4 regions of the Notoacmeibacter ruber genome follow, and region 1 is predicted to be linked to each of the others. Evidence: predicted binding sites of a transcription regulator. Region 1 holds the regulator's gene; each other region holds the start of a gene.
What was found. The regulator PhoB, encoded in region 1, activates phosphate uptake and scavenging genes when phosphate is short. The targets are predictions, from matches to a motif close to TGTCATNNANCTGTCAT.
Positions count from the first base shown of each region.

Region 2: a site for PhoB is predicted at 3,062-3,078, ahead of D8780_RS07530 (PhoX family protein). Genes of this name have one in related genera too.
Region 3: a site for PhoB is predicted at 3,472-3,488, ahead of D8780_RS13060 (esterase-like activity of phytase family protein). Genes of this name have one in related genera too.
Region 4: a site for PhoB is predicted at 2,900-2,916, ahead of D8780_RS13640 (UDP-2,3-diacylglucosamine diphosphatase). Genes of this name have one in related genera too.

Region 1 covers NZ_RCWN01000001.1:1,777,679-1,785,014, forward strand. Annotated here, with positions in the region: gene D8780_RS08445 (fumarylacetoacetate hydrolase family protein) at 101-958, shown strand; gene D8780_RS08450 (2-hydroxyacid dehydrogenase) at 955-1,932, shown strand; gene aroQ (type II 3-dehydroquinate dehydratase) at 2,011-2,454, shown strand; gene D8780_RS08460 (flavodoxin family protein) at 2,468-2,956, shown strand; gene phoB (phosphate regulon transcriptional regulator PhoB) at 2,963-3,649, opposite strand; gene phoU (phosphate signaling complex protein PhoU) at 3,649-4,374, opposite strand; gene pstB (phosphate ABC transporter ATP-binding protein PstB) at 4,386-5,207, opposite strand; gene pstA (phosphate ABC transporter permease PstA) at 5,229-6,578, opposite strand; gene pstC (phosphate ABC transporter permease subunit PstC) at 6,584-7,336, opposite strand, start outside.
Region 2 covers NZ_RCWN01000001.1:1,586,019-1,593,354, forward strand. Annotated here, with positions in the region: gene D8780_RS07520 (NAD(P)-dependent oxidoreductase) at 1-646, shown strand, start outside; gene D8780_RS07530 (PhoX family protein) at 1,053-3,005, opposite strand; gene D8780_RS07535 (DMT family transporter) at 3,223-4,110, shown strand; gene murI (glutamate racemase) at 4,111-4,914, opposite strand; gene D8780_RS07545 (RNA methyltransferase) at 4,911-5,690, opposite strand; gene D8780_RS07550 (hypothetical protein) at 5,771-6,052, shown strand; gene D8780_RS07555 (alpha/beta fold hydrolase) at 6,045-6,941, opposite strand; gene D8780_RS07560 (NADP-dependent isocitrate dehydrogenase) at 7,085-7,336, shown strand, end outside.
Region 3 covers NZ_RCWN01000001.1:2,710,964-2,718,299, forward strand. Annotated here, with positions in the region: gene D8780_RS13045 (GNAT family N-acetyltransferase) at 1-392, shown strand, start outside; gene D8780_RS13050 (chorismate mutase) at 379-699, shown strand; gene rpsP (30S ribosomal protein S16) at 750-1,148, shown strand; gene D8780_RS13060 (esterase-like activity of phytase family protein) at 1,224-3,425, opposite strand; gene D8780_RS13065 (methyl-accepting chemotaxis protein) at 3,597-5,744, opposite strand; gene D8780_RS13070 (substrate-binding domain-containing protein) at 5,789-6,715, opposite strand; gene D8780_RS13075 (zinc-dependent alcohol dehydrogenase family protein) at 6,920-7,336, shown strand, end outside.
Region 4 covers NZ_RCWN01000001.1:2,834,090-2,841,425, forward strand. Annotated here, with positions in the region: gene D8780_RS13615 (Bax inhibitor-1/YccA family protein) at 1-281, shown strand, start outside; gene D8780_RS13620 (GNAT family N-acetyltransferase) at 348-890, shown strand; gene D8780_RS13625 (DUF2794 domain-containing protein) at 1,083-1,457, opposite strand; gene D8780_RS13630 (DUF1223 domain-containing protein) at 1,536-2,297, opposite strand; gene D8780_RS13635 (hypothetical protein) at 2,354-2,773, opposite strand; gene D8780_RS13640 (UDP-2,3-diacylglucosamine diphosphatase) at 2,968-3,798, shown strand; gene D8780_RS13645 (glycosyltransferase family 4 protein) at 3,798-4,847, shown strand; gene leuB (3-isopropylmalate dehydrogenase) at 4,915-6,027, opposite strand; gene D8780_RS13655 (RidA family protein) at 6,124-6,510, opposite strand; gene D8780_RS13660 (hypothetical protein) at 6,507-7,336, opposite strand, start outside.

The DNA.
Region 1 (7,336 bases):
AGCCTGCTCAGCACCTTGGTCAGACAAAAGAGGACTTTGACCCTCAACTGCCCCGTTCTATCTCGTCGTGCAATACGCAAATTTCGAAAGGCGGCGAGCGATGAAGCTGGTGCGATACGGCGAAAGAGGCAAGGAAAGGCCGGGGCTGATCGACGCTGAAGGAACCTTGCGTGACTTGTCCGGGCAGCTCGGCGATATCACAGGCGCAATCCTGGCGCCGGAAAGCCTCGCCCGCATCGCCGCGCTGTCACCGACAGACCTGCCGCCCGTTGAAGGCACGCCCCGGTTGGGGCCGCCGGTCGGCCAGGTTGGCAAGTTCATGTGCATCGGCCTCAACTATGCCGATCATGCCGCCGAGACCGGATCCGACCTGCCCGAACACCCCATTCTCTTCATGAAGGCGACGAGTGCCATCAATGGTCCTCATGACGATGTGGTTTTGCCGCGTGGCTCGAAACGGTCCGATTGGGAGGTCGAGCTCGGCGTGGTGATCGGCAAGGCGGCCAAATACGTTTCCGAAGCCGATGCTCTCTCTCACATCGCGGGCTATTGCACGATCAATGACGTTTCCGAGCGGCGTTTTCAGGGCAGATTGTCGGGCCAGTGGACCAAGGGCAAGAGCTGCGACACCTTTGGGCCGATCGGCCCCTGGCTTGTGACTCCCGACGAAGTGCCTGATCCGCAGAATCTTTCTCTGCGATGCACCGTCAATGGCGAAACTATGCAAAATGGCTCGACGCGGACAATGGTGTTCACGGTCGCCCAGATTATTGCTCATCTGTCCGAGCTTTTCACGCTTCACCCCGGCGACGTGATCGCCACCGGCACACCGCCCGGTGTCGGCATGGGCAGGAAGCCCGAACCGGTCTATCTCAAACCGGGCGACGTGATGGAGCTCGAAGTGGAAGGGCTCGGAATTCAGCGCCAGACCGTTCGGATGGACGAGGCACCGCGATGAGTTCGATTCTGGTGTTCGGCACCCCATCGAAGGAACGGATTTCTGCCATTCAGAAGCGTACCGGTGCGCCGGTGTACCACGTCGAAGGGCCGGATGACGCCACGCTGCCGCAATTGTTGCAAAGTGAAGCCGACAAGATTGAAATCCTCGCCGTCTTTACACATGGAATCGACGCCGATCTGATTGGCCAGTTCCCGAACTTGCGCATGATCGCCAATTACGGCGTCGGTTATGACGGCATCGATATGCGGGCTGCGACAGACAGAAGGATCGTCGTCACCAACACACCCGGAGTGCTGGATGAAGATGTAGCGGACATGGCCGTTCTGCTTCTGCTCGCGACCGTGCGCGGGCTGCTTCCGGAAGATCGTCTTGTTCGAAACGACGGATGGCGCAAGCGGCAAAGGAGCCAATTGCGACCGTCGGTTCATCGGATGACGATCGGCATGCTCGGTCTCGGCAATATAGGAATGGCGATCGCCCGGCGGCTGGAGGCTTTCGGCTGCACCATTCTCTACCACACCCGGCATAGCAAAGCGGTGGATTACGATTACCACTCCGATCTGAATGCGATGGCGCGGGCCTCCGACGCACTCATCGTGATCATACCCGGCGGCAGGGAGACACACCATCTCGTCGATGCCGGTGTTCTCGAAGAGCTCGGCGAAAACGGCTATCTCATCAATGTGGCGCGTGGCAGCGTTGTCGATGAACCGGCGCTGATCGCGGCACTGGAAAACGGCACGATCGCGGGGGCGGGCCTCGATGTTTTTGCCGATGAACCGAATGTGCCGTCTTCCTTGCGGAGCGCCGACAATGTGGTTCTAACACCGCACATCGCCAGCGCCACACCCTTCTCGCGCGATGCAATGGCGGATCTTCTGATTGAGAACATTCAGAAATTTCTTCAGGAGGGCAGAGTGATCACGCCGGTGCGCGAGAGCATGGATTATGCACAGATGGCCGAACGATAAACGCTTGGCCTTGCAGTCCCCGGCATCTTCATTGAAAGCTCTGCGGGATTGACGATCGACCGGAACTGGAGAGCCTTGGTGGCCAAAATCCTTCTTCTCAACGGGCCGAACCTGAACCTGCTTGGCGACCGGGAGCCGGACGTCTACGGCCATGAGACCCTGGCGGACGTGGAAGCCTCCGTCCGCGCCATCATGACGGAACATGGCCACGAACTACGCGCCGAACAGTCCAATCGCGAATATGAGCTGATCGACTGGGTGCACGAGGCGCGCGGCAACTGCGACGCCATCATCATCAATCCCGGCGCTTTCACACACACATCCATTGCGCTGCTGGATGCTCTCAACGCCTATAGCGGCCACGTGTTCGAGGTGCACATCTCCAACATCCACAAGCGCGAAGAATTCCGCCATCATTCCTATATCAGCGGTCGTGCCGATGGAATCATCGTAGGATGCGGCGTACAGGGTTACGACCTTGCGGCGCGTCGGATTGTTTCAGTTCTCGCGGCAAAAGGCTGAACCGGATACCTGAATGAACACCCTGCTGATCGTCTACCATTCGAAAACCGGGGGCACTCGGCAGATGGTGGAAGCGGCAGCCGACGCGGCGCGCCGTGAAGATGTGGATTTAGTGGTCAAAGCGGCCGAAGAATCCGGCTCTGAGGACATCCTGGCAGCGGATGGCTACATCTTCGCCGCACCGGAAAACCTCGCCGCGATCGCCGGGATGATGAAGGATTTCTACGACCGGACCTATTACGATGTTCTGGCCAAGATCGAAGGCCGGCCCTATGCGCAAATGGTCTGCGCGGGAACGGACGGGGAGAATGCGGCCCGGCAGACCGCGCGGATCGCCCAGGGTTGGCGGCTGAAAGCCGTGGCGGAACCGCTTATCGTCTGCACTCACGCCGATTCCAGAGAAAAGATCCTGTCAGACAAGACCATTCCGAAGGACGAACTCGATCGTTGCGCCGAACTTGGCCAGACACTCGCTGCGGGGCTCGCGCTGGGCGTTTTCTGAAGGCTGCTAGCCGAGCGCATAACCTTCGCCGCGAACGGTGCGGATCGGATCCTCACCGCCATGCTGGCGCAGCGCTTTGCGAAGCCGGCCGACATGCACATCGACTGTCCGCGTTTCCACGTCCAGATCATGTCCCCAGACCCGGTTGAGAAGCTGTTCGCGGCTGAAGACCCGCCCCGGCCGTTCGATCAGAACAGACAGAAGGCGAAACTCGGTCGTGCTCAGCGAGATGCGCTGGCCACTTCGCTCCACAAGATGCCGACCGGCATCAAGGATCAGATCATCATGCTCAAGCCGCTCGCCAACCGAAACGGGATGCGTCCGCCGAAGCTCCTTGCGGATCCGTGCAATCAGTTCCGCAACGGAAAATGGCTTGGTGATGTAATCGTCCGCGCCGATATCGAGGCCGCGCACGCGATCGCCTTCCTCCGTGCGGGCAGAAAGCATGATGACCGGCGTATTGCGGCTCTCGCGCCCCGACTTGATCTGGCGGCATATCTCGATGCCCGATATGCCCGGCAGCATCCAGTCCAGAACGACAAGATCCGGCTGGGTCTCGGCCAATCTCTCCAGCGCCTCGTCGCCCGTCTCCGCCAAAAGGACATCAAACCCTTCCGCAACGAGGTTGTAACGCAGAACCTCGCGCTGGGCCGGCTCGTCCTCGACAATCAGAATGGACGCGCGGCTACCCATCAGATTTCCGTCTCGGAGTTCTCGGCCATGTGGACCGGAGCGTTCGCCTTCGGCCGGTCATCGGACGGCAATTCACCGGAGACCAGATAGATGGCCTGTTCGGCGATGGACGTCACATGATCGCCCATCCGCTCGATGTTCTTGGCAATGAAATGCAGATGCATGCAGGCCGAGATGTTCCGCGGGTCTTCCATCATGAAGGTCAGGAACTCGCGGAAGATGGCATTGTACATCTGATCGACTTCGAGATCGCGATGACGCACCTTCTCGGCCAGAGCCTGGTCCTGCCGAATATAGGCATCCAGCGCATCGGACAGCATGACCAGAACTTCGTTCGACATGCGCTGCAAGGAACCGGTCGCGCCGTTGACCGGGTTCATTTCGGCCAGAAGGCTGGTGCGTTTGGCCATGTTCTTGGCATAATCGCCGACGCGTTCCAGGTTGCCGGCAATCTTCATGACCGAAAGGGCAAGCCGCAGGTCGGAAGAAACAGGCTGCCGCAGCGCCACGAGCCGCGCGCAGTCCTCATTGACCTCCTGCTCCAGCTCATCGATGGTTCGATCGTCCTGGCGAACGCGATCGGCAAGTTCAAGATCGCGAGTACGCAGAGCCTGGGCGGAATTGCGGATAGCGTTTTCCACGCACCCGCCCATACGCATGAGCTTGGCCTGGATCGTCTCCAGATCCCGGTCGAAGGCAGATGAAATATGCGGTTTCTCGTTCACGGGGTCCTCGCTCAGCCGATACGGCCGGTAATGTAGCTCTCGGTGCGCTTGTCATCCGGTGAATTGAATATCTTCTCCGTATCACCGTATTCGACAAGATCGCCCAGATGGAAGAAGGCGGTCTTCTGGCTGACACGCGCAGCCTGCTGCATGGAGTGGGTCACGATCACCACACAGAAATTCTGTCGCAATTCATCGATCAGCTCCTCGATCTGAGCGGTTGCGATCGGATCGAGTGCCGAGCACGGCTCATCCATCAGGAGAACCTCGGGCTGCGTGGCCACCGCGCGAGCGATGCAAAGGCGCTGCTGCTGGCCGCCCGACATGCCGGTGCCGGATTCCTTCAGCCTGTCCTTCACCTCGTCCCAAAGCGCCGCACGCCGCAAAGACGCCTCGACCACATCGTCAAGCTCCGACCGGTTCTTGGTCATCCCATGAATGCGGGGGCCGTAAGCCACGTTGTCGTAGATCGACTTGGGAAACGGATTGGGCTTCTGGAAAACCATCCCGACACGGGCGCGGAGCTGAACCGGATCGACCCGCTTGTCGTAGATATCCTCGCCATCGAGAAGGATGTCTCCCTCGATCCGTGCAATATCGATCGTGTCGTTCATGCGGTTCAGGCACCGCAAAAAGGTCGATTTGCCGCATCCCGACGGTCCGATGAAGGCCGTGACCGTCTTATCGTCGATATCGACGTTGACGTCCTTGATGGCGTGGTTGTTGCCGTAAAAGACATCGACCGAACGAGCGGCGATCTTAGCCGTATCGGCTGCCGATTGTGTGACGGGCTTTGACGACTGTGCCGTTTCCGTATGAGCCATAGCGTCCATGACGTTTCCGTTGATTTGAGGTTACCAGCGACGTTCGAAACGACGCCGCAAGATGACGGCGAGAATGTTGATCGTGAGCATGAACACCAGCAACACGATGATGCCACCCCAGGCCCGCTCATAGAAAGCGGGGTCGGCGCGCTTGCTCCACTCGTAGATCTGCGCCGGCAGGGCCGAGTTCGGAGAGACGAACCCATCGAGAAAGCCGTCGGGATAGTTCGATGCGATATAACCCACCATGCCGATCAGCAGCAAAGGAGCTGTTTCTCCCAGCGCCTGCGCCAGGCTGATAATGACGCCGGTCAGAATGCCCGGCATGGCGAGCGGCAGCACATGCTGAAACACCATCTGATTGCGCGATGCGCCAATGCCGAGCGCGGCCTGGCGGATCGACGGGGGCACCGCCTTGAGCGCGGCGCGCGCTGGGATGATGATCTGCGGCAGGCTCATCAGCGTCAGCACGAGGCCGCCGACCAGAGGGGCCGATTGAGGAAGGTTGGCGAATTGAATGAAGGCAGCCAGACCAAGAATACCGAAGACGATAGAAGGGACTGCCGCCAGGTTGGAGATATTCACCTCGATGAGATCGGTGAATTTGTTCTGCGGAGCGAACTCTTCCAGATAGATCGCGGCACCAACCCCGATCGGCACGGCAAGGACGATCACCACGAGGATCATGAAAAGCGAACCGAGCAGTGAAACACCGACGCCCGCCTCTTCCGGCCTGTTGTCGGACGCATCCGACCCGGTGATGAAGTCCAGGTTGAACTTACGCTCCACCATGCCGCGCTCTTCAAGCGAATCGGCAATATCCAGATGCTCGGGCGTCAGGACCATGCCGCGCTCGACCGAAGCCCGGTCGACGCGCCCCTTGAAGTAGCCGTCGACGCGGCTTGAGGCCAGCAGGTCGAACTCGACGGTCTTGCCGACAAGGTCGGGGTTGCTCAGGACCTGATCGCGGACATGAGACGCCGCGCCATCGGACAGAAGATCGGCCAGATCGCCACTATCTTCGAAAGATGTCTGGATACCGTTGGCCGCAAGCGCATCGACAAGGCCTTTCTCGATCAGCGGCTTGTAGCCGAAGGTCGAGACTTTGCGCATTTCCGATGCGTTTCGATTGCCGGTCTTGTCCAGCGTCGCCTCTGGCAGCGCGACGGGAATGGTCACATAGGTCTGCGTAAAAGCGGGCAGCCCATTATAGATGATCGACCCGAGGAGAATTACGAGGAAGAGAAGCCCGGTGAGAACGGCGCCGAGCCCAAGCGCCTTGAACCAGGCTTCATTCCGCCGACGCTTTTTCAGCAGCGTGTCGGGTTCGAGAAGAGAGGTGTGGCCGTTTCTTGCTGTCATCGGTGCGGATACCGTCATGTCACTCATTCATATTGCTCCCGATAACGGCGGACGATGGCAAGCGCCACGATGTTGAGACCGAGTGTGACCACAAAGAGGGTCATGCCGAGCGCGAACGCCACGAGAGCCTCGGGGCTGGCAAAGTCGGCGTCGCCCGTCAACTGGCTCACGATCTTGGCGGTCACCGTGGTCATGGCCTCGAAAGGGTTGAGCGACATGCGCGCCGCCGCGCCTGCGCCGAGCACGACGATCATCGTTTCGCCGATGGCGCGCGAAGCCGCCAGCAGGATCGCCCCGACAATGCCCGGCAGAGCCGCCGGAAGGATCACTTTCCGAACGGTCTCGCTCTTGGTGGCACCGAGCCCGTAGGAGCCGTCGCGCATCGCCTGCGGCACGGCATTGATGACGTCGTCCGAAAGGGAGGACACGAACGGAATAAGCATGATTCCCATAACGAGACCGGCCGTGATGACGGCGGTGTCACTGGGCATCCAGCCGAGCCCGCCTCGACCGAAAACGGATGAAAGGGCCGGCCCGACGATCAAGAGGGCAAAAAGACCGTAGACGATGGTCGGAATGCCGGTCAGCACCTCAAGAAGCGGCTTGGCCAAAGAACGAAATTTCGGGTGCGCGTACTCGGCCAGATAGACGGCGGAGAAGAGCCCGAGAGGCACGGAAACAAGCAGCGCGATGAATGAAATGTAGAGCGTACCCCAAAGGAGCGGCAAAATGCCCAACTCCGAGCCGCCGCCGAAACTTGGGCTCCAGATGAGACT
Region 2 (7,336 bases), 190 kb from region 1:
GATCGTACTCATCGGAGCGACCGGCATGGTCGGAAGCGACGTGCTGAAAGAGGCGACATCGCGCGGACATGACGTGACGGCGATCGTCCGGGAGACCGCAAAACTGCCAGAGGGCGAAAAGATAACGCTCCTCTCTCTGGATATCCATCAGGAAGAAGACCTGAAAAAGGCTCTATCGGACGCCGATGTGCTGATTTCCGCCTTCAATCCCGGATGGGACGACCCGGAGATCTATCAGCATCATCTCGAAGGCAGTCGCACGATCGCACGAGCGGCTCAGCAGGCCGGCATTCGTCTGATCATGGTCGGTGGCGCCGGTTCGCTCTACGCGCCGGACGGGAGCCAGTTCGTGGATGGCGAAGCGTTTCCGGACGAATGGCGCGCCGGCGCAAAGGCCGCTCGCGATATTCTGAAAGAACTGGAGAATGGCGATTTCTCGCCACTCGACTGGTCCTTTGTATCGCCGGCTTTCGAGCTATCACCGGGCAAAAAAAAAGGTGGCTTTGAACTCGGCAAGGACCATCCGGTCGCCGACGCGGAAGGCCGAAGCAGGATCAGCAGCGGCGACCTGGCGGAAGCTATCGTCGATGAAGCGGAAACACCACGGCACACTGGCGAGCGCTTTACGCTCGCTTACGCAGCCTGACGCATCAGCAAGGCTCGCTTTCAGCTGGAGCGGGCCTTGCCTTTTCATAATTCGTATCTCTGACAGGCTCCAGTCACTCGACCGCGGAACCACTCTGCTTCTCTTGGATGGCGATATGGCTCATCGCGGCAGTTACTGTCGCGCCATGCCAGTGTTTCTCGCCGGATGGAAACCGGATCACGTCGCCCGGCGATATCGTTTCGACCGGTCGCCCTCGCGTTGGACACAGCCACAGCAGAGTAATCCCGCAACGGCTGAGATCCGCTCCGCTTGATTTCCATCATGGCCTCCTTTGGCGCAACTGGAGAGATTAGATGGTGCGGGCGACATGGAAGTCATCCTCTGAACGAAAGAGGCGCACATGGATAAGCTCCACGCGCGCCCCGTACTGCATCTTGAAACGGGATCAGACGCCGATCTTGCCGCCATCCTGCTTGGTGATCACCACCACGGAGGGGCGAACCGGAAGATCATCGCTGAAGTCCGGCCAACGCGTCGCCGGCTTTTCAAAGGTCGCCAGACCGGCGTCTCCCGGGTGCTGCACAGCGAGGAAGAGCGTCTCCCCATTGGGCGTAAAGACAGGGCCGCACATTTCCGCACCCACCGGGCAGCGGAAGAACAGTTTCGACGTCGCGCGATCCTCGCCTTCCGTTCCAACGGCCCAGAGACCATCGGTCCGGCCCGTCTTCTCCTCGCTGTTGCCATCCGTCGAGACCCACAGGCGTCCGTCGGCATCGACTGCGGCGTTGTCCGGCATCCCGAACCAGCCATTCTCGCTGGTTGCCGGAGAGAAGGTCGCACCCACCTCGGCAATGGATGGATCACCACATTTCAGCAGGATTTCCCACGTCGATTTGGTGGAGGCGAAATCGCCGTCGGTCTCGGTGATTTCGATGATATGCCCGAACGCATTGTCCGCACGTGGGTTGGCCGGATTGGTGTCGCCCTCCTCACGTTTGGTATTGTTGGTAAGCATGACATAGACCTTGCCGGTCTCGGTGTTCGGCTGCACATCTTCGGGGCGGTCCATCTTCGTCGCGCCAAGAAGGTCAGCCGCGCGACGCGTTTCCACCAGAACATCGGCCTGGCTTTCGAAGCCATTTTCAGAGGTCAGCGGCCCCTCGCCATGAACGAGCGGCATCCATTCGACGGTGCCGTCCTCGTCGAATCGAGCAACGTGCAAGGTGCCCTCGTCAAGAAGGTCCATATTCGCCTGCCGGTTGTCATCATCGATCGTGCCGCTGGTCACGAACTTGTAGACGTAATCGAACCGCTCATCGTCACCGGAGTACGAGACAGCGCGGCCATCCTTGTTGCGGATCGTCTCGCAGCCTTCGTGCTTGTACCGGCCAAGCGCGGTACGTTTCTTCGGTATCGCGTTGGGATCCATCGGGTCGACTTCGACGATCCAGCCGAAGCGATTCGGCTCGTTCGGCTCTTTCGACAGGTCGAACCGATCGTGGAACTTGCCCCAATTGTACCAACCGCCTGGAACGCCCATACGTTCGTAATTGGCAGCTTCCTTGTGATCGGCGGGCAGTTCGCCAAGAAAATAACCGTGGGTATTTTCCTCGGCCATGAGGTAGGTGCCCCATGGCGTCACGCCACCGGCGCAATTGTTCAGTGTACCGAAGACCTTGCGGCCGGTTTCGTCTGCACTGGTCTGCAGCCGGGGATGACCTGCAGCCGGGCCTGAAATCTCCATCGGCGTATTGACGCTGATGCGACGGTTCATCTCGCCGTCACGAACCGGCGACCAGGAACCGTCGGCCCCTTTCTGAATCTCGATGATGGTGCCGCCATGCGCCGCCATCTCGATGTCGACCATATCCTTGGTCCATTCGTCGATGACGATTTCGTCATCACGCTCCACAGCCGCACCCGGGAACATGAGCTCCGGATTGGTGTATTCATGATTCACGACCAGCAGACCGCGGTCATCGCTGCCGTCCAGCGGGATGAAGCCGACATAGTCATTGTTGTAGCCAAACTGCTTTTCCTGCGCGGCAGGCGTTTGATTTTTCGGATCAAACTCCGGTGCATCGGCCAGGACCGGGTCGCCCCAGCGCAACAGGATATTGGCATTGTAGCCCGGCGCGACACGGTGATTTTCGTCGCTGCCTGCCGCGATCTCCTCAAATGAGAAGGCGCTGGCTTTCTCTTGGGCATGCGCCTCGTCGGCTGCCATCAGCGCGAGTGGGCTGACCGTGACCGCGATGGCGCTGGTCGCCAGGGTGCCCTGAAGAAATCCGCGGCGCGAATAGCGGCGATTGATGATATCGCCCATCGTCGGATTGTCGGCAGCATTGCGCCCCACATCTTCGGTAGCTTCCCGTTTCTCGGTCGGTGTCTGGATCATTTTCGACATTTTCGGCTCCCCATTCTTCAAGAAGGTATTGCGTCCGAATGCCGACTACATCAGCCGCATGACACAGCTGTAACAGCCGGTCACCGATTTCGGACTCCACTGCATTTTCAGACAGGGGACCAGCGCTCTTGAATCCGGCTGGACTTCCGCTCCCTGCTAAATCAGAAGGGCGGCTGCCGACTGCCCGCCCCCGAAGAAAGAGCGCTTCATGATCTACGAACTGGCCGCACTATGCGCCGCATTATGCTGGGCGTTTGCGGGCATCATTTCGCACGGCCCCTCCACGAAGCTTGGCGCCGTTGCGTTCGTTCGCCTGCGGCTCGTGATCGTTTCAGTGCTTTTCGCGTTCTGGGTGGCTTTCACAGGCTCGTGGTCGACCCTGTCGGCAGAAGCGACGGGCGGTCTTGTCATTTCAGGTCTTGTCGGCATCTTTCTGGGGGACTGGGCGCTTTTCGCGACAATGAACCGTCTTGGACCGAGGCTGACCGCCATTCTGTTTTCGCTCAACGCGCCGATGGCGGTCATTCTCGGATGGTTGGTTCTGGACGAACGGCTGAAGCCCATTTCCATGTTCGCGATCGGCCTGACGCTGGTGGGCGTGATCCTGGCCGTCTTCTTCGGAAGGCGGGCTTCCCAGCGGCACATATTCGAAACCACCCAAGGACGTCTGGACGTTGGCATCGCACTCGGTCTGACTGCTGCGTTCTGTCAGGCCGCCGCGTCGCTGATCGCGCGGCCCGTCATGGCCGCAGGACCGGATCCGGTCGCTGCTTCACTCGTTCGACTCGCAACGGGCGCGATCGCGCTCAGCCTGCTGATGATATTTGTGCGATCCACCCGTCAAAAAGCCCCGCTCGACCGCAGCACGATCATCGTCGTCGTCATATCCGCGCTTCTCGCCATGGCACTTGGGATGACTCTCGTTCTGTTCGCGCTTGTCGGTGGAGAAGTGGGTATCGTCTCTACGTTGACGGCGACGACGCCGGTTCTCATCCTGCCCTTGCTCTGGATCACAACCCACGAACGACCGGCAGCGGGCGCATTTGCCGGCGCCGTGCTGGTCGTCATAGGCACGGCACTTCTTTTCAACCGCTGACTATTTTCGGACGGGTCCAACGGCGAAGCCGAAGCCCTGCGCCAGCCGGCACAGTTCGGGTGGTGTCCGGCCCGACGTGAAGACCGCAAGATCCGGCAAATCAGAATGATTGTTCGGCTGCATATCGGTGATCAGGCTGAGCGCGCGGCGAGCGATGGCCTCTGATGTATCGATCCAGTCGACCGGCCATGGCGCCACCTTGCGCATCCGGTTGACCAGAAATGGATAATGCGTGCAGGCCAGCACGACGATGTCCGTTCGCTGACCGTCCTGCTCGACAAAGCACTGCGCGATTTCCTTGCCAACGGCGCCCTCATCGACAAAGCCGTTGCGCATGTAGTGTTCAGCCAGAGCCGCCAGTTTCTCACTGCCGACAAGACGCACATGCACGCGCGCCGCATAACGGTCGATCAGATCGCGCGTATATTGCCGCTTCACCGTTCCCGGTGTTGCGAGAACCGAGACGAGACCGGAAACGGTGCGCTCCGCGGCCGGTTTGATGGCCGGGACGGTGCCGACAAAGGCCTGATCGGGAAAGGCATCGCGCAAGGCAGCGATAGCGAGGGTCGAGGCTGTATTGCAGGCGATGACGATCAGATCGGGCCGATGCTCTGCGATCAGTTGGCCGAACAGTTCGATCATCCGCTCCAGAAGAGCCACCTCCTCCCACGCGCCATAGGGAAAGGCAGCGTCATCCGCGACATAGATCGAACGATACTCCGGCAGCAGGATCCGCGCTTCTTTGACAACTGAAAGGCCGCCAATGCCGCTGTCAAAGTAGAGAATCGTTCCCTTTGACCTCACTTGTCGTTGCCCTCGGATGGCGCGCCACGCGGTCGAAAGCGGTCAAGCGCCGTGAACACGCCGCGAAGAACGGCGATCTCGTCAGCCGAAAAGCCAGGTCGCGTGAGAACGGCGCGAAGGTTTTCCATCATCTTCGGTTTTTTCTGTTCGGTCCGGAAATAGCCGCGCTGATCAAGCGCAGGCTCGAGCCAATCGAACATGGCGTTCAGAACTTGTTTCTCGGCCGGGCGCCTATCAGGCGCTGAGAAATTCGGTCGGTCACTGCGACCGCGCGCCAATTCATAGGCCATCAAGAGAACGGCCTGGGCGATGTTGAGGGAAGCGAAAGCCGGATCGACGGGGAACGTCACGATAGCATCGGCCTGCCCGACCTCTTCATTGTTCAGGCCCCAGCGCTCGCGTCCGAACAGAATGCCGCTTCGTGAGCCGCCCTCGCCGAGCCCGGCGATCTTCTGGCAGGCCTCGACCGGTCCGAGCACCTCCTTGTGCCCATCGCGTTGACGCGCCGTGGTCGCCAGCACGAAATTCAGATCGGCAATCGCGCTGGGGAGGTCGTCGAAAACCCGTGCGGCATCGATCACGTGATCGGCCTTTGAAGCTGTCGCGCGAGCACGTTCGTTCGGCCATCCATCCCGGGGGGTAACGAGGCGCAGATCGGCGAGGCCGAAATTGGCCATGGCACGGGCCACCATGCCTATATTGTCGCCAAGCTGGGGCTCGACGAGAATGATGGCGGGTTTGAACGACGCGTTATCGCCTGCCGCGTTCTCGGCCATGCTGTTTCTCCTTTTAGGGAATTAGCCGATACATTACCTCACGGCGCACGCAAAGACGTCGTTATGGTTCCGAAGCAAGCATGGGTATCGAAGGGCGTTTCCTCGACCGCTTTCACCGTCTTCCGAACGGCTATTGCCTCGGTCGATACCAAGGTCGCCGCTGGGGTGTCACCAAGAAAGCGGCGAAAGACGAACGACGTTTCTGGCTTTATGCAGAGGAACTCGGCGGTTCGGACTTCGTCAGCCTCAATCTCTATCGTGGCAGCCAAGGCCGTTTCTACCTGCGCCCCTGCGAGATGGCGGAAGCGAAGGTCAGACGGTTCGTTCTCGGATTTCATCCTGAACCGCACCGGATCAGCTAGGCTCCTTCAGGAAAGCCCTCATTAATTCTGCGACCTTTTGCGGCTTTTCGTGAAGGACCCAATGACCGGCGCCCGGGATAAACACCTTACGCAGATCATCGACATGATCTTCCAACCCCTTGAGAACCGACGGGCGTAGCGCCGTATCCTCCTCCCCCCAGATCACGAGATGCGGCATCGTCACCTGAACCAGTGAGTCATCGAGGTTCAAAAGCGGCGCGTCTTCCACTCCGTCTTCGTCGTTCGGCACGATAATGGGTGATGCACGATACCAGTTCAGCATGGCGGTCAGTGCACCGGGCTGACTCCATGCTTCCTTGTAGGACTGCCGCTTTTCATCGGAAAGAAAGGGGCAGGCCGAAAAATCCGCCATCATCGAGAGCAATCGCTCATAGTCGTTTTCGGTCAGGCGCTCTTCGGCATCCTCCGCCTTCAGCTTTGCAATATAGCTGCTCGCGCGCCGCTGCTTTTCGTCATGAAAGATCGCCTGTTGAAAAGTCACCGGATGGGGCCCGTTCACGATGACGAGGCGCTCGATCAGTTCGGGTTTCGAAAAGGCCATGGCATAGGCGACGGAGGCGCCCCAGTCGTGCCCGGCCAGAAAGAAGGTCTCACCGGGCGCGACAGACTCCATCAAGGCGAACATGTCCGCAGCCAAATGACGGGTGCGATAGGATTGGACACCCTGTGGCTTTTCCGTCTGGCCATAGCCCCGCTGATCGGGGCGAATAATACGAAAGTCCTTATTCAGGATCGAGGCGATATCGGACCAGCCTGCGCGATATTCCGGAAAGCCGTGAAGACACAGAAGAAGCGGCGCGTTTTCCGGACCGTCCGCCTCGTAAGCGATCTCGATCCCATTTGCCTCGACGCTTTGCACCTCTGTCATATCTCTATCCTTCAACCGGTTTCAGGGCACAGCACGCGGACAGAAGCCTTCCGAAGTCTATGCACTCGCGTGGATGGCTGCTATGGGGCCATCACAAACGGCCAGTAGGCCCAGGACAGCGATAGATAGAGGGATCGAAACTGATGGCGAAGATCAAGGTGGACAATCCGGTCGTCGAGCTCGACGGCGATGAGATGACGCGGATCATCTGGCAGTTCATCAAGGAAAAGCTCATTCATCCATATCTGGATATCGACCTGCTCTACTACGACCTGGGCGTCGAGAAGCGCGACGAGACGGACGACCAGATCACGATCGATGCAGCCAATGCGATCAAGGAGCACGGCGTCGGCGTCAAATGCGCCACGATCACGCCTGACGAAGGCCGTGTCGAG
Region 3 (7,336 bases), 930 kb from region 1:
CAGCGATGCTCGGCCACCAGAGCTTGCGGGGCTACACTTTTTACGCGGTGGAACGCAAAGACACCGGCGAAACGATAGGTTGGTGCGGCCCCTGGTATCCGGAGGGACGGCCCGAACCGGAAATTGGCTACAGCCTGCTGAAAGCCCACCAGGGGCACGGCTTTGCTCTTGAAGCCGTGACCGCCGCGGTTCGCGACTCCTATGACCGGCTAGGCTGGGAAACCGCGATATCCGCAATTGCCGAGGACAATGCCGCCTCGCAGAAGATCGCAAAACAAGCGGGCGCCACATGGAACGGCGAAACATTTTCGCTGATGCCAGGTCACACGGGCCAGATCTGGCGACATCTCTCCCCGGCTCAGTTCAGGGAGCGTTTCAATGTCGCAGCCTGACCAAACCGCCCGCGCAGCCGAATTGCTCGCCGGTTACCGACGTTCGATCGACAATTTCGATGCGGTGCTGATCCATACGCTTGCCGAGCGCTTTCGTTGCACGCAGGCCGTGGGCGAACTTAAGGCCCGCCATGACCTGCCGCCATCCGATCCGGACCGTGAGCAAAAGCAGATCGCACGGCTTCGCCGTCTGGCCGAAGATGCCGATCTCGACCCCGATTTCGCCGAGAAATTCCTCGCCTTCATCATCCGCGAGGTGATCCAGCACCATGAGCGGATCGCCGATGATGTGAAGACGAAGAGCTGAACCAGAAATTCCAACGATAGCCAGATCAACAGAACTCAAGGAGAGAAACCATGGCCATCAAGATCCGCCTCGCACGCGCGGGCTCCAAGAAGCGTCCTTACTACCACATCGTCGCCGCCGATGCGCGCGCGCCGCGTGACGGTCGCTTCATCGAGGAGCTTGGCTCGTGGAACCCGCTGCTTCCGCGTGACGCCCAGCGCGTCGAGCTGAAGGAAGACCGTATCAAGGAATGGCTCGAGAAAGGCGCTCAGCCGACCGACCGCGTACTGCGCTTCCTCGACGAAGCCGGGCTTGCCAAGCGCGAAGCCCGCGATAACCCGAACAAAGGCCAGCCGGGCAAGAAGGCCCAGGAGCGTGAAGCCGAGCGCAAGGCGGCTGAGGAAGAAGCTGCTGCCGCAGCAGCCGAGGCCGAGGCATCGGCTGGCGGCGAAGAAGCCGCTTCCGAATAAGCGGTACTCACGCCGCTTGAACGATAAAGGCCGGGCGAAAAGCCCGGCCTTTTTTAGATATGGTGAAGCGTCGGTTCAGTTGGTCGACGGGGCAATTTCACCAATGGTGAAGAAGCGTGTTTCGCCATTCGAATCGTCGACACCGTCATTGTCGGTGACAGCCCAGCCACGCTCATCGCCGCCAATGGCAAAGCCCTCGATCTTGTCGACCACATAGCCGTTGCCGGCCTTGAGATCGGTCATGAAATCGTGGACCATTTCCTTTTCCAGCACCGGTAGATCGGAACCCAGCTCTGCCATTTCGACGCCCGCAAGCGACACCCGTGTCAGCTGCTTGATCTTTGCCGCCTCACCAATCTGGTTGTCGCGCTCGATGAGGTAGAGATGGTCGCCATGGGCGGTGATTTCGGACAAACCGACCCAACCGGTTTCGGCACTTTCCAGCGGATAATGCGCAGCCTTCCAGCTCTTGTCTTCGAGGTCATAAGCAAGAATCTTGACCATGCCCTTCGGATCGTCACCCCATTCGCGCTGAATGGCGATGTAAAGCGTGTCGTCCAGCTTGGTCACGCCTTCCATGCCGAAGCGCTTTTCCTGGGCGAGCAGCGCCTCTGGCAATGAAATCTCTTCCACAATCGCGCCATCTGCGTCGACATGGACCAGCCGATGCGGAATGTCCCGGTCGGTCCGCCCTTCAGAAGCCAGCCAGAAGTCGCCTTCGCCATCGGCGGTGATGCCTTCCAGGTCGAGCTTCTCTGCCGTCTTGCCATCCTGCGTGACAACCGTGGCGTTCGTGATCTTCGCGGGCGTCTGTGAGGCATCGATGGTGAAGATCGACGGAGCGCCACCATAGAAGCTGTCATTCACCGCATAGAGCGTTGTCGGATCGGATGGATCGGCCGTGAGACCGGACAACGCGCCCCAGCCAATGGGCGTGCCATTGTCATCGTCAGCGGAAACGATCTGCGGATAGTCGGCTTCCCCGTCGGCCAGTTCATAGAGCGTGACGTGGGAGCGTACACCGCCATCCTCGATCAGGTCAGCTTCGTTCGAAACTGCCAGAAGGTTGCGCTCCGGAATGGCAATAGCGCCTTCCGGTGCAAGGCCCGTCGGCAGAAGCTGGCTGAAGGCGGCCTGCCCGTCGTCCCCCATCTTGTAGACGCCGATGACGGAGCCGCGCTCGGACAGCAGGAACATGTAGTTCTGTTCGCCGAAGCTTGCGGCTTCCATGCCTTCGGGCTCTGCACCCTTGTTCTCTGAGCGGCCTTCCGGGTAATGGCCTGCGCGCGCAACCTCGTACTCGAAGGAGGGCCCGCTTTCCTGCAGGACATCTCCATCCTTCGAGAAGATGGTGAAGCCGCGGCTGCCGCCCTTATAGTCGCCCTCATTGGCGGTCGCGAGGCGATCATTATCGATCCACTGCACGGCGTCGGGTTCGCGCCGAACGCCGTCCGCCGATCCGTCAAACGAGATCGCGTCGTCTTCCTTGGTATCGATATTCTTCATATCGACCGTGCCAGCGGAAAAATCGCGGATCACGTCGCCGGTCTCACCGTTCAGGATCACGATATGATTGTTTTCCTGAAGAGTGACGGCGATCTCACCCGATTCGTTGAAGTCGACGAATTCCGGCTCCGGATCGTCGCCCGCGATTTCCGCAAGTCCGGTCACATCCGCCTTGATCATCGCATCGCAATCGGGCTGGCCGTCGGCAAGCGGCACGATGGCGACGTAGCCTGCCGGCATCTGAGGCATTTCACCTTCATTGAGGTCCTCGTCGCGCTCATTCTCGATGGCCACGGCGAGGCGCGTGCCCTCGGTATTGATAGCCACACTGTCGGGTTGACCGCCGAGATCGCAGCTCTTCCTCAGGCTCTTGCCGGCCACATCGATCACAGCGAGATAACCCGACGGCGCAGTGAAGCTAGCCGAGGTATTCACACCGGCAAAAGCCGTCGTGCCAGAGACCACGACGGATGTCGGCTCACCATTTGTCGCGACAAAGCCGGCGGCCTTCGGAGCCCGAGGATCGCTAATGTCGACGAAACCGACGCGCTCGGCCGGGCTGTCGGTATAGACAAGCATATTGCCGTCATCCGTCACCGAGATGATTTCGGCGCTGGTTTCGGTCGCCTGGTCTTCATCGCTTCCGAGATTGGTGTTGACCGCAAAAGAAGCGATCCGATTGAAGACCTGCTCGGCGGAAGCCGGGCTAATGAAAGCAGTCGCCGCCAGGAGTGCGGCCAGCGAAACGGATGACAGGGCGCGGTTCGTCATGAATGTCTCCTTGGGTAGGGAATGACGGATCGCGTAATGCCATTGGATCACAGTCTCGTGACAAACTCCCGGAAAGCCGGCTGGCAATTGCATTTGCCGAGCGCCCGATAACGAAAAGGCCCGATCTTTCGACCGGGCCTTTCCTGCAAAGTGTTGCGGCGGGCGAAAACCTCACGCCGCGATTTCGACGCCGGACTCCCCTTCGCCGGATACGCCGAAGCGCCCGACCTTCTCAGTCAATTGCTTGGTCTCCGCGAGCAGCGTATTGGCCGATGCGGTGGTCTGCTCGACCATCGCGGCATTGTGCTGCGTCATCTCATCCATCTTGTTGGCGGAATCCGAGACGGTATGCAGATTGGCGGCCTGTTCCCTGGTGCTGTTGGCAATCTCCGAGACAACCCGTGTGACTTGGGAGATTTCATCCATGATCTTCTTCAGGGAATCGCCCGACGCGGTCGCAAGCCCAACGCCCTCTTTCACTTGAGCGCTTGAGTGATTGATGAGTTGCTTGATCTCCTTGGCGGCTTCCGCCGAGCGCTGGGCAAGCTGACGAACCTCCTGGGCGACGACGGCGAACCCATCGCCGGCCTCCCCGGCCCGCGCGGCCTCCACCCCGGCATTGAGCGCCAACAGATTGGTCTGGAAGGCGATATCGTCGATCACGCCGATAATCTGGCTGATCTCGCGGGAGGACTGCTCGATGGAGGACATTGCGGTGATCGTGTTGTTGACGATCTGCCCGCCCTCCTGGGCGTTCTGCTGTGCGACTTCGGCCGACTGACGGGCCTGGCTCGCACCCTGCGCCGTCTGATCGACGGCCGTCGCCACTTCCGACAGAGATGCCACCGTATGTTCCAGGCTGGCCGCCTGCTGTTCGGTACGGCGTGCCAGATCGCTGGCGGCCGTCGAAATCTCGCAAAGACCGAAATGGATCGACCCCGTCGAATTCACCACCGAGGAGAGTGCACCGTCCAGTGAAGCGACGGCTTCGTTGAACTGCAGGCGGATCGACTCATAACGAGGATCGACAGGGCCGACACGAACCGTCAGATCACCGGTTGCAAGCCGGTCCAGCGCTTCGGCAATCTGGTCGAAGGTGGACTGAAGGATCTCGGCGTCATGCTGGCGCTCGGCCTCGTGCTCTTCGCGTTCCCGCTCAGCGCGGTTGCGGCTTTCAGTCGCTTCGCGCTCGGCCTGCACCTTGGCCCGGCCATTCTCCTGAAACACACGCAGAGACCGGGCCATAGCGCCGAGTTCGTGCTGGTATTCAGCGCCGGCCACAGCGACTTCATTATTGCCGCGGGCAATCTCTTCCGTCACCTCGGCCAACTGCTGGACCGTTCGCGCGATCATCCGGCCGACGACATAGGCCAGAAGCAGACCGACCAGCACGACAGCCAGGCTGATGACAATTGCGCTGATGACGGCGGAACTGGCAAGCGATTCCGCCTGCTGGCCCAGCGTCCGCTGGCGATCGGAAATCTGCTGGCGGAACGTCGCGAACGTCGCCGTCATCTTCTCGTCCAAGGGAGCCAGATACTCTGACTGGACCGACTGGATCTCGTCGACCGTTGCCTTCAGATCAGCAAGCCGCCCGCCATAATTCTTCATGAGCTTGAGGGCCGAAAGCGCGCGGGTGATCTGAATGGACCGGAATAGCGAACTGCGCATCACATCATAGCGATTGACCGCCGTCGCCAGTTGAGCCTGCGCTTCGTCATAAGCGGCCGGATCGTTGGTCTGGATGAACTGCTTGGCCGAATAGAGGCTGTTCGCGACCGCCTCGTTGACTGATGCTGCCTGATAGAGAGCATCCGTATTGCCGCTGCGCCATGCAGAGCGCATGATGTCGTAGAGGGCGATCGACGTCCACGGCCCGAAATCATCCACATTCGCCTGCAGGACGCTGCGACGCTTTTCCAGCCCTGCCACCGTATCGAAGTTCTCGGCGTAGTTTTCGACATGGTCCTGAAGGGTTGTCAGGATGGCGAAGAGTTCCGGGTGCTCGTAGAACCGCTCCGATAGAAGGGCCTCGGCCATTCTGAGATCATCGAGGCTGGTCTCGAAAGTTTCAAGAGCCTCGTCGGAGAAGCTGCCCTCGAATGCCTTTACGGCACGGCGCATCTTGCCGAAGGCGTAGTCGGCGTCCGAGACCATAAGGCTGTCGGTCGCCGCTTCCCGATAAGAGCCGAAAAGCGAGGCGACACCGTTGACGCCCCAGATCGCACTGACCGACAGAAAGCTCATGAGCAGGAGGAGTGGGAGAAAGCCAATGGATATCTGGCTGCGTATTCCGAGTTTTTTCCAGTATTTGATCATCGGGTTAACTTCGTTCTGGGCATGAAGATTAAGATTGGCCCGCACTAGTTCATATGCGCGTCAAGATTGGTGGGCGTGATCAATTCGGAATCGATATCGATCCTGGGGGGCACATCGGAACCGGCGATGAGATCCATCGCCGCTTTCACCGCCGCAGCGCCCTGGCCCTCCGCGTTCTGGTGGACGGTGACATCGAGTTCGCCGGCTTTCATGGAATTGAGCGCAGCCGGTGTCGCATCGATACCGGCGATGACGACATCGTCCATCGCAATGCCCCGCAACGTCATGATGCGGACGGCACCCAGCGCCATATCGTCATTATTAGCGATCACCGCGTCGAGCTTTTCGTCGCCGTCGAGCCACTCGCCCATGACGCTTGTGCCCTGATCGCGCGCGCCGTTGGCCGATTGACGCTCGACGATCTTCATGTCGCGACAGGCATCGGTTTTCAGAACGGCTGCGACCGCGTCAGAGCGACGACGAGCAGCAGGGGACGTCAGTTCGCCCATCATGAGGCCGACATTGCCCCTGCCCTTCAGAAGACGGCAGACTTCCTCGGCCTGCAACTTGCCGCCGGTCTCGTCATCAGCCGAAACAAAGGTCTGGCCATCCGGCAATTCCTTCGCATTGATCGGACTGTTATTGACGTAAACGAGCGGGATGCCGGCCTCTTCGGCAAGCGAAGAGACTTTCGAGCCCTCGTCGCTATCGACCAGAACAGCGATGATGGCATCCACCTCCTGCTCGATGAAGCCTTCGACCGCCTCCATCTGGTGGCTGGAATCCTTGTTTGAGACCTCGATCTGGAGCGTCAAATCCTCCGCATTGGCCGCTTCTTCCTCCAGGCCGCGGCGCAGCAGCTTCAGAAACGTATCCGAATTGGCCAGGGTCACGCCGATCGTGGCGGCGGAAGACGGGGCCGAGAAGGGCAGAATGGAAATGGAAAGGGCGATGATCAGGCGCTTCAGCACGGCAAAATCCTTGAACAGGACGTAACTGTCTGAATGCTAATAAGAGACGATAAACGCTTGATTAAATTTGGAACGATTTTAGACCGTTCGTTCTAGTTTCCGATTTTGTGACCCTCTGGCCCGATGCCAAAGGACTGGCCGAGGGCTTGCCACTGACGGCAGCGCCCTTCATTTTCCGCGCGAACCCGGTGGAGGAGAATAAAAATGAAAACCCGCATAGCCCTTCTGCGTGAAATGGGCCTGCCCCGCCCCTATACGGAAAGCCGTCCTCTGGAGATCGTGGAAGCGACCCTCGAAGCACCGGAGCCGGGCGAGATGCGGGTGAAGCTCGCCGCTGCCGGTCTTTGCCATTCCGATCTTTCGACGATCAATGCGGACCGGCCTCGCGTCATGCCTATGGCGATCGGCCACGAGGCAGCCGGTATCGTCGAGGAGGTCGGCCCCGGCGCCTCCCGTTTCGCCCCTGGCGACCACGTGGTCATGGTTTTCGTTCCGTCCTGTGGCCATTGCGTTCCCTGTGCGGAAGGCCGACCGGCCCTCTGCGAACCCGGAGCTGCGGCCAATGGGGCGGGCACGCTGATCTCTGGTGAAAAACGGCTCAGCGCCGAAGGAGAGACGATC
Region 4 (7,336 bases), 1.1 Mb from region 1:
GGGGCTCCTTCCTGATCATGGGCGTGTTCGGCCTGATCATCGCCTCCATCGTCAACATCTTCCTCGGCTCGTCCGCCCTTCAGTTCGCGATCTCGGTGATCGGTGTGCTCGTCTTTGCTGGTCTGACCGCCTATGACACGCAGCAGATCAAGGAGATGTATTACGAGGGTGACGACGAGGTCGTTTACGGTCGCAAGGCGATCATGGGTGCGCTGCGGCTCTATCTCGACTTCATCAACCTCTTCATGTTCATGCTTCAATTCCTCGGCAATCGCGAGTAAGTCAGCGACATGACTGATCTGGAAGGGCGGTCCTCGGGCCGCCCTTTCTAGATGTGGGGACAAGGCATGGCCATCACGATCCGACCTTTCGAAGCCTCCGACATTGACGCGATCGCCGCGATCTACGGAGAACATGTCCGGTCAGGTTTCGGCTCCTACGAACTCCAAGCTCCTTCGGTCGAGGAGATGAGGGGCCGTTTCGACAAGCTGGTGAATGGAAATTTCCCGATCCGCATCGCCTGCGAGGCCGACGGCACCGTTGTCGGCTATGCCTATGCGGGCCCGTACCATGGCCGGCCCGGCTGGCGCTTCACTGTCGAAGATTCCGTCTACATCGCTGCCGATCACATGGGAAAAGGGATCGGCAATGCGCTTCTGCTCGACCTGATCCATGTAACGCAGGCGGGGCCCTGGCGACAGATGATCGCCGTGATCGGCGATAGCGCCAATAACAAGGCATCCGTTGCTCTCCACAAGCGGCATGGCTTCGAGATGATCGGCACATTGAAGGATACGGGATGGAAAGGCGAAGCGTGGCGCGATACGGCGATCATGCAACTCGCCCTTTCCGAAGGCGGGATAACGGCACCGTCCGACAAGGTCGGATAGACGACCTCCGACATGAGGGGGCAATTCATGCCGGAGGCTGTCATAGGCGCCATAACGAGCGCCAACCGGCGAACCCTACCGCGCCGGCAGCGCACCGTCATTTAAGGATTGCTCGCATAGGGACAAACTTTTGTGATGGGACGTGAAGTGTCCGCCGAGCATGATTGACGCGCGCGCCGCTCGAACCCGTATCTAATCGCGCACGATCCGCAATTGCCGGTCGAAAACCCGCAGCACGACGGCCAGATCGCGACCGCGCTTGAGCGTTTGGCCATCGCCAGTCACGACACTCCATTCCCCTTGCTTGCGCGCGAGCTTGGGCTCCTTGACGATCTGGTAGAGCGGCACTTCGCGCGCACGGCGATAGACGGAAAACACAGCGCGATCGGACATGAAATCCAGCGCGTAGTCCCGCCATTCGCCGGCGGCCACCATGAAGCTGTAAAGATTGAGAATACGCTCCAGCTCTTGCCGCTGAAAAGTGACGTCCGGCACCGCAGAACCCTGTACCGTCCGGCGATGGGCCGTCAGATCGACAAGGTTGGCCGGCGACTTGGGCTGACTCATGCGGTCACCTTCTTGTTCATGCCGTCCAGAGTGGCCCGGACGGCACGATCGATGCAAGCCAATAGAGCCCTCTGCGGCCTATCCACTCGCATTTCTTTCGTCGAGAAGTCGGGTCGCGCCCAAAATCGCCCGAGGCCGACCAAGGCCGTCAAAGCGCTGGATCAGCAGAAAACTGTCCCCGCCATGGGCTTCAATATCCGAGCGCGGCAATTCGATCTGAAGGGCTTCGCCTCGCCAGCGCTGAAGGGTTCGCAGTTCTGCAGCCGCATTGACGGACAGCGAACTGCGGCCCGAATTGTCCCCTCCGGATATATAACGAACGCTATCAGGCACGGTGAGGACCAGAAGAAGGCGCAGATCGCCTTTCATGTCGCCGCGCGGCGGCAGACCGATCGTGACGGCATCCGGTTGGCGTTTCACGGAAATGGGGACCGGCTCCACATCACTGACAGGCAAGGCTTCTTCGATAAGAGTGCTGTGACCGGCAGCCATGCTCGTGACGCCATTGACCACGATCTGCGGCGTGAACACGCCCGATAGACCGAAAGCATCCCTATATCCATATTGCCGCTGCGAAGCCGCCGGCAGGCTGAGCGGGTCTTCCCAGCCGCGCATGTTCCAGTAATCGACATGCCACGCAATGGCGATCGTTCCGCGATGACGAGCCGCTCGGTCCAGCAAGCCGTCGGCACGCAGACACGAACCGCACGCTTCGGAGGTAAACAGTTCGAAAACCCGCAGCGGCGCCTGCCCCTGGGCCATCGCTTGGTTGGCGAGGCTCATCATCAGGGCCGCGACGATCGCGCCGAGAGTTTGCCTGGGCAGAAAACGGACCATCATCGGCCGATCCTGATCCGGCCAGCATCAAACGTCAATTCGGAGGCCGGTCTCTCCGCTTATGACAGGCGCCAGCCGAGTAGATAGAGATAGACGAAGCCCGCCATGATGCCGAAAGCCAGCGGCCACGCCCACCATCCAACAGTGATGGTGCGATACTGTCTAGGTTCCGAGGCGGAAGCCGTTGGTGCCGGATGATCGCCTTCTGTTGGATATGTCTCTTGTCGCGCGATCTCTTCCTCGACATCCGTACGGAAGGGCGCGATCCGATCACCCGAGCGGCGTATCTCGCGGGCAAAGCGTCCATCAGGGCGGAAGGTGACGCCTTCGCCCACCGAATAGGCCGTTTCATTGGCATCGATGTCGCTGTGCTGAAACCGGTAAACCTCCCCGTTCGCACCGATGATCCAGCCGCTCCACCAGTAATCATCCGATGATCGGTAAACGCCTTCCATGCGTGTCGCGCTGTCAGCCTGCATCGTCGGCCCTCCCTGATATGACCTCAAGTCAAGCCGTTGCGTCGGGAGATTGTCAATCGGTGCAGAAAAGGCGCGCTGGGCCGCTTTCTGTGTGGAACGCGGCCGAAAATTGCGGTGGGGCATGATTGTCATCCCGCTGTTACGCGAACCGCCTAAGGGAAAAACAACTTCAGCCTACGAGGGACGTCACCCGCATGAGCGAGACACCCAAAAAGGTCCGCACCCTTTTCCTCTCCGATATTCATCTGGGCGCCAAGGCCTCCAATGCTGGTGCTCTGATCGATTTTCTGCGCGAACATCAGGCGGAGAAAATCGTGCTGGTGGGCGATATCGTCGATGGATGGAAGCTGAAGCGCCACTGGCACTGGCCGCAGACGCATAATGATGTCGTGCAGAAATTGCTTCGTCAGGCCCGGAAGGGTGTCGAGATCATCTATGTGCCGGGCAATCACGACGAATTCGCCCGCGATTTTCAGGGGCGCCACTTCGGTGGAATCGAGGTGATCGACCGCGCCATCCATGAAACGGCCGACGGGCGACGCTTTCTCGTTATTCACGGCGATCAGTTCGACGTCGTGGTGATGAATGCCAAGCTCCTGGCTCACCTCGGCGACTGGGCTTATGTCGCGGCCATCAATCTGAACCGCTTTATCGCGATGGTACGCCGCGCCTTCGGCCTGCCCTACTGGTCGTTTTCCGCCTGGGCCAAGCTGCGCGTCAAACGCGCTGTCAATTTCATCGGCTCTTTCGAGCAGACCCTTGCCGCCGAAGCCCGCAAGCAGGGACTGGACGGCGTCATCTGTGGCCACATCCACCACGCCGCGATCGAGAAGATCGGCGAGGGAGTGACCTACGTCAATACGGGCGACTGGGTCGAAAGCTGCACGGCGGTGGTCGAACATTCCGATGGCACGCTGGAACTGGTTCGCTGGATGGATGTGCTGGCCGACCGGGAAACGGCGGCGCGCGTTCCCAAACTGCGCGCCCTGCCCGCCCCCGAAACGGAAAAGGCGCACGCGGCCTGATGCAACGAACCATTCTGATTGCCACGGATGCGGCTGCTCCGCAGATCAATGGTGTTGTCCGCACGATGGGAATTGTCACCGAAAGGCTTGCTGCCGAGGGCCATATTGTCGAGACCGTGGGTCCGTCACGTTTCCGCACGATGGCCCTTCCGTCCTACCCCGAAATTCCCATGTCGTTCGTGACGCCCGGAGCCATGGCGAAAATCGCCCGCCAATTTCGGCCCGACCATATCCACATCGTGACGGAGGGGCCAATCGGTCGCGCCATGCGGCGGGCATGCCTCCGCAATGGCTGGCACTATACAAGCGCCTATCATACGCGCTTTCCGGAATATCTTCGCCAGCGTCTTCCGGTGCCAATCGGCGTCAGCCACAGTATCCTGCGCCGCTTTCACAGCAATGCGGCGGCTACACTGGTGCCGACCGGTTCCATCGCCGACGATCTGATCTCTCATGGCTATGGCAATCTTCAGATATGGACGCGCGGCGTCGATCGAGCGCTCTTTCGGCCCGACCGGGCCATCGATCTCGACCTGCCGCGTCCGATTTTCCTGAACGTCGGCCGTGTGGCGCCCGAAAAGAACCTCGAGGCGTTCCTTGCGCTCGACCTTCCGGGCACGAAGCTAGTGATTGGCGATGGTCCCCAGCGCGCCGAACTGGAGCGTCGTTTCCCCGAAGCGGTCTTTCTCGGCGCCAAGACCGGCATCGATCTGGCAAGCCATTTCGCCGCTGCTGACGTCTTTGTGTTTCCGAGCCGGACGGACACGTTCGGCCTTGTCGTGCTGGAAGCCCTGGCGAGCGGTCTGCCCGTGGCCGCATTCCCCGTTCCCGGCCCCAAGGATGTGCTCGAGATCGCCGGTCCGTCCGCCGGGGTCTGCGATGAGGATCTTGAGAAAGCGGCGCTTGCCGCGCGCGATCTTGGCAGTGTCGATCCGGACGCAGTGCTTCAGTCCTTCAGCTGGCAAGCCTGTGCCGACATCTTCCTCAACACCTTGGTGCCAGCCGGTGTAAGCGACGCATTCAGGCACAAAGAGCCGGCTGTCGCCTGACAGCCGGACCCCGTCACTGCCGAGAGACCCGGTAACCCTCTTTGGACAGGCTACCGGTCTTTCAAGATCAGGCGGACAGTTCGCGATATTTCGCGGCGATTTCATCGCCCATTTCGCTTGTGCTGACCTTCCGGCATCCATCGGCCATGATGTCGCCGGTGCGGATACCACTTTCCAGAACATCGGCGATCGCCTTTTCCAGACGGTCGGCCTGTTCGACCATCTCGAAGGAATAGCGCAGACACATCGCAAAAGAGGCGATCATTGCGATCGGATTCGCTGCACCCTGGCCGGCAATATCGGGAGCCGATCCGTGGACGGGCTCATAGAGGGCCTTGCGTTTACCGCTCTTGGCATCCGGCGCGCCGAGCGAGGCTGATGGCAACATGCCGAGCGAACCGGTCAGCATAGCGGCGACGTCAGAAAGCATGTCGCCGAAGAGGTTATCGGTCACGATTACATCGAACTGCTTGGGCCAGCGGACCATCTGCATGCCGCCCGCATCGGCCAGCATATGGGTCAGTTCAACATCGGAATAACTGGCCTTGTGAACGGCGGATACCACCTCGTTCCAGAGGACGCCGCTCTTCATCACATTGCGCTTTTCCATCGAGCAGACCTTGTTGCCCCGCGTGCGCGCCAGATCGAAGGCCACGCCGGCAATACGCTCGATCTCGAACGTGTCGTAGACCTGCGTATCGATGCCGCGTTTCTGCCCGTTGCCAAGGTCGATGATTTCCTTCGGTTCACCGAAATAGACCCCGCCGGTCAGTTCACGGACGATCAGAATATCGAGGCCTTCGACCACGTCCGGCTTCAGCGAGGAGGCGGAGGCCAGCGCCGGATAGCAGATGGCCGGACGCAAATTGGCGAACAGTTCCATATCCTTGCGGAGGCGCAGCAGTCCTGCTTCCGGGCGGACCTCGTAAGGAACATCATCCCATTTCGGGCCGCCAACCGCACCGAAAAGCACTGCATCGGCAGCCATCGCCTTCGCCATGTCGTCTTCGGAGATGGCCGCGCCATGCGCATCGTAAGCGGCACCGCCCACGAGGCCCTTTTCCGTTTCGAAACCGGCGCTCTCTTCCTTGTTCATCACGGCGACAAGTTTCTCGACCTCGGCCATCGCCTCCGGTCCAATACCGTCACCCGGGAGAAGGAGTAGAGTTTTGGTCATGATGGTCGATCCTTGCGTGATAAGGCCAGTTTGCCCGACATTGAAAAGAGATGCGCTCTGCTAGCGTGGGCGCGTTCGGGCTGCAAGGGATGAGGAGGCTCAGCCCCTTTTTGCCGTAACCTCGATCTCGACCTTCATTTCCGGTTTCAGAAGGCCAGAGACCGCTACAATGGTCGCGGCCGGGCGGATCTCGCCAAATATACGGCCGGTCTGCTCAAAGACCGCCTCGGCATAAGCGATATCGGTCACGTAATAGGTTGCACGGACCACATCGCTCATGGCGAAGCCGGCCTCGTTAAGCGCTTTCTCGATCGTTGCAAGCGTATTGGCGGTCTGCTCGCCGGCATCCTCCGGCATGGTCATGGCGGCATAATCATAGCCCGTCGTACCGGCGACGAAGGCCATATCGCCCGAAACCACCGCGCGGCTATAGCCGGCCGTGACCTCGAAGGGAGAACCGCTGGAGATCAGACGCCGACCACTCATTGACCCGCCTCCAAATTAGGCCCCTTGGGCGTCTCCGGCGCTGTGTCCGTGTCACCATCGGCCGATTTTTGTTGCGGGAGAGGCGGAATGGAGGCGCGGACATCTTCCCCCGTCTCGAACCGATCATAGGCATCGCGCGCGCGGGGCGGCCATTCCTCCAGTTCGGGCCAGACCCTCGCCACCTCGCCATTCACCCGGGCCGCGAAGAATGTACCCTGGTGCACGCCATCGATCACGCCAAGCGCCTCGACCTGCTCGCACTGATTGGGGGCACAGCCCTGTGCGATGTGAATGCCAGGCTCGGGATTGGCGACTGCGCCACCATTTTCCAATGCCTGGACCACACCGAACAATTGGTCCCCGAGTGCGGTGGAGGCTTGAGCATAAACCGCCGCATTCTCCATGAGCTGGCGCACGGTGAGGCCGCGATCGGGCAGTTGGTCCCAGCTGGAGCCGGGCACTGGTGCAAAGGATAGATCGGCCGCGATCGCGAACCCCTCATCGGCGGTCCAGCGGACCATCGGATTGATCTGGCCGGGCGCGATCTTGTCCGAGAAGAAATAAAGCGCGTTGCTCTTCACGGCCGGCTCTTCCGTGCCGCAGATGAACGGCGGGGTTCGACCCCGGATCGTGCCGCGCGGGTCCCGCCAGACGACGACCAAAAAGCCATTGCACGGCGCCGCCGATTCCGCGTTCGCACCCATCGCGTAGAGAGCGACCGGCGCGCCGCCGACGGTGAACTGCCGAAGGAGCTGCGCTGAAAGATCCCGCGCAATCTCGGCCTCATCGAAAAAAACCGCCTTTTCGCCGTCAATGGCGCGGACGG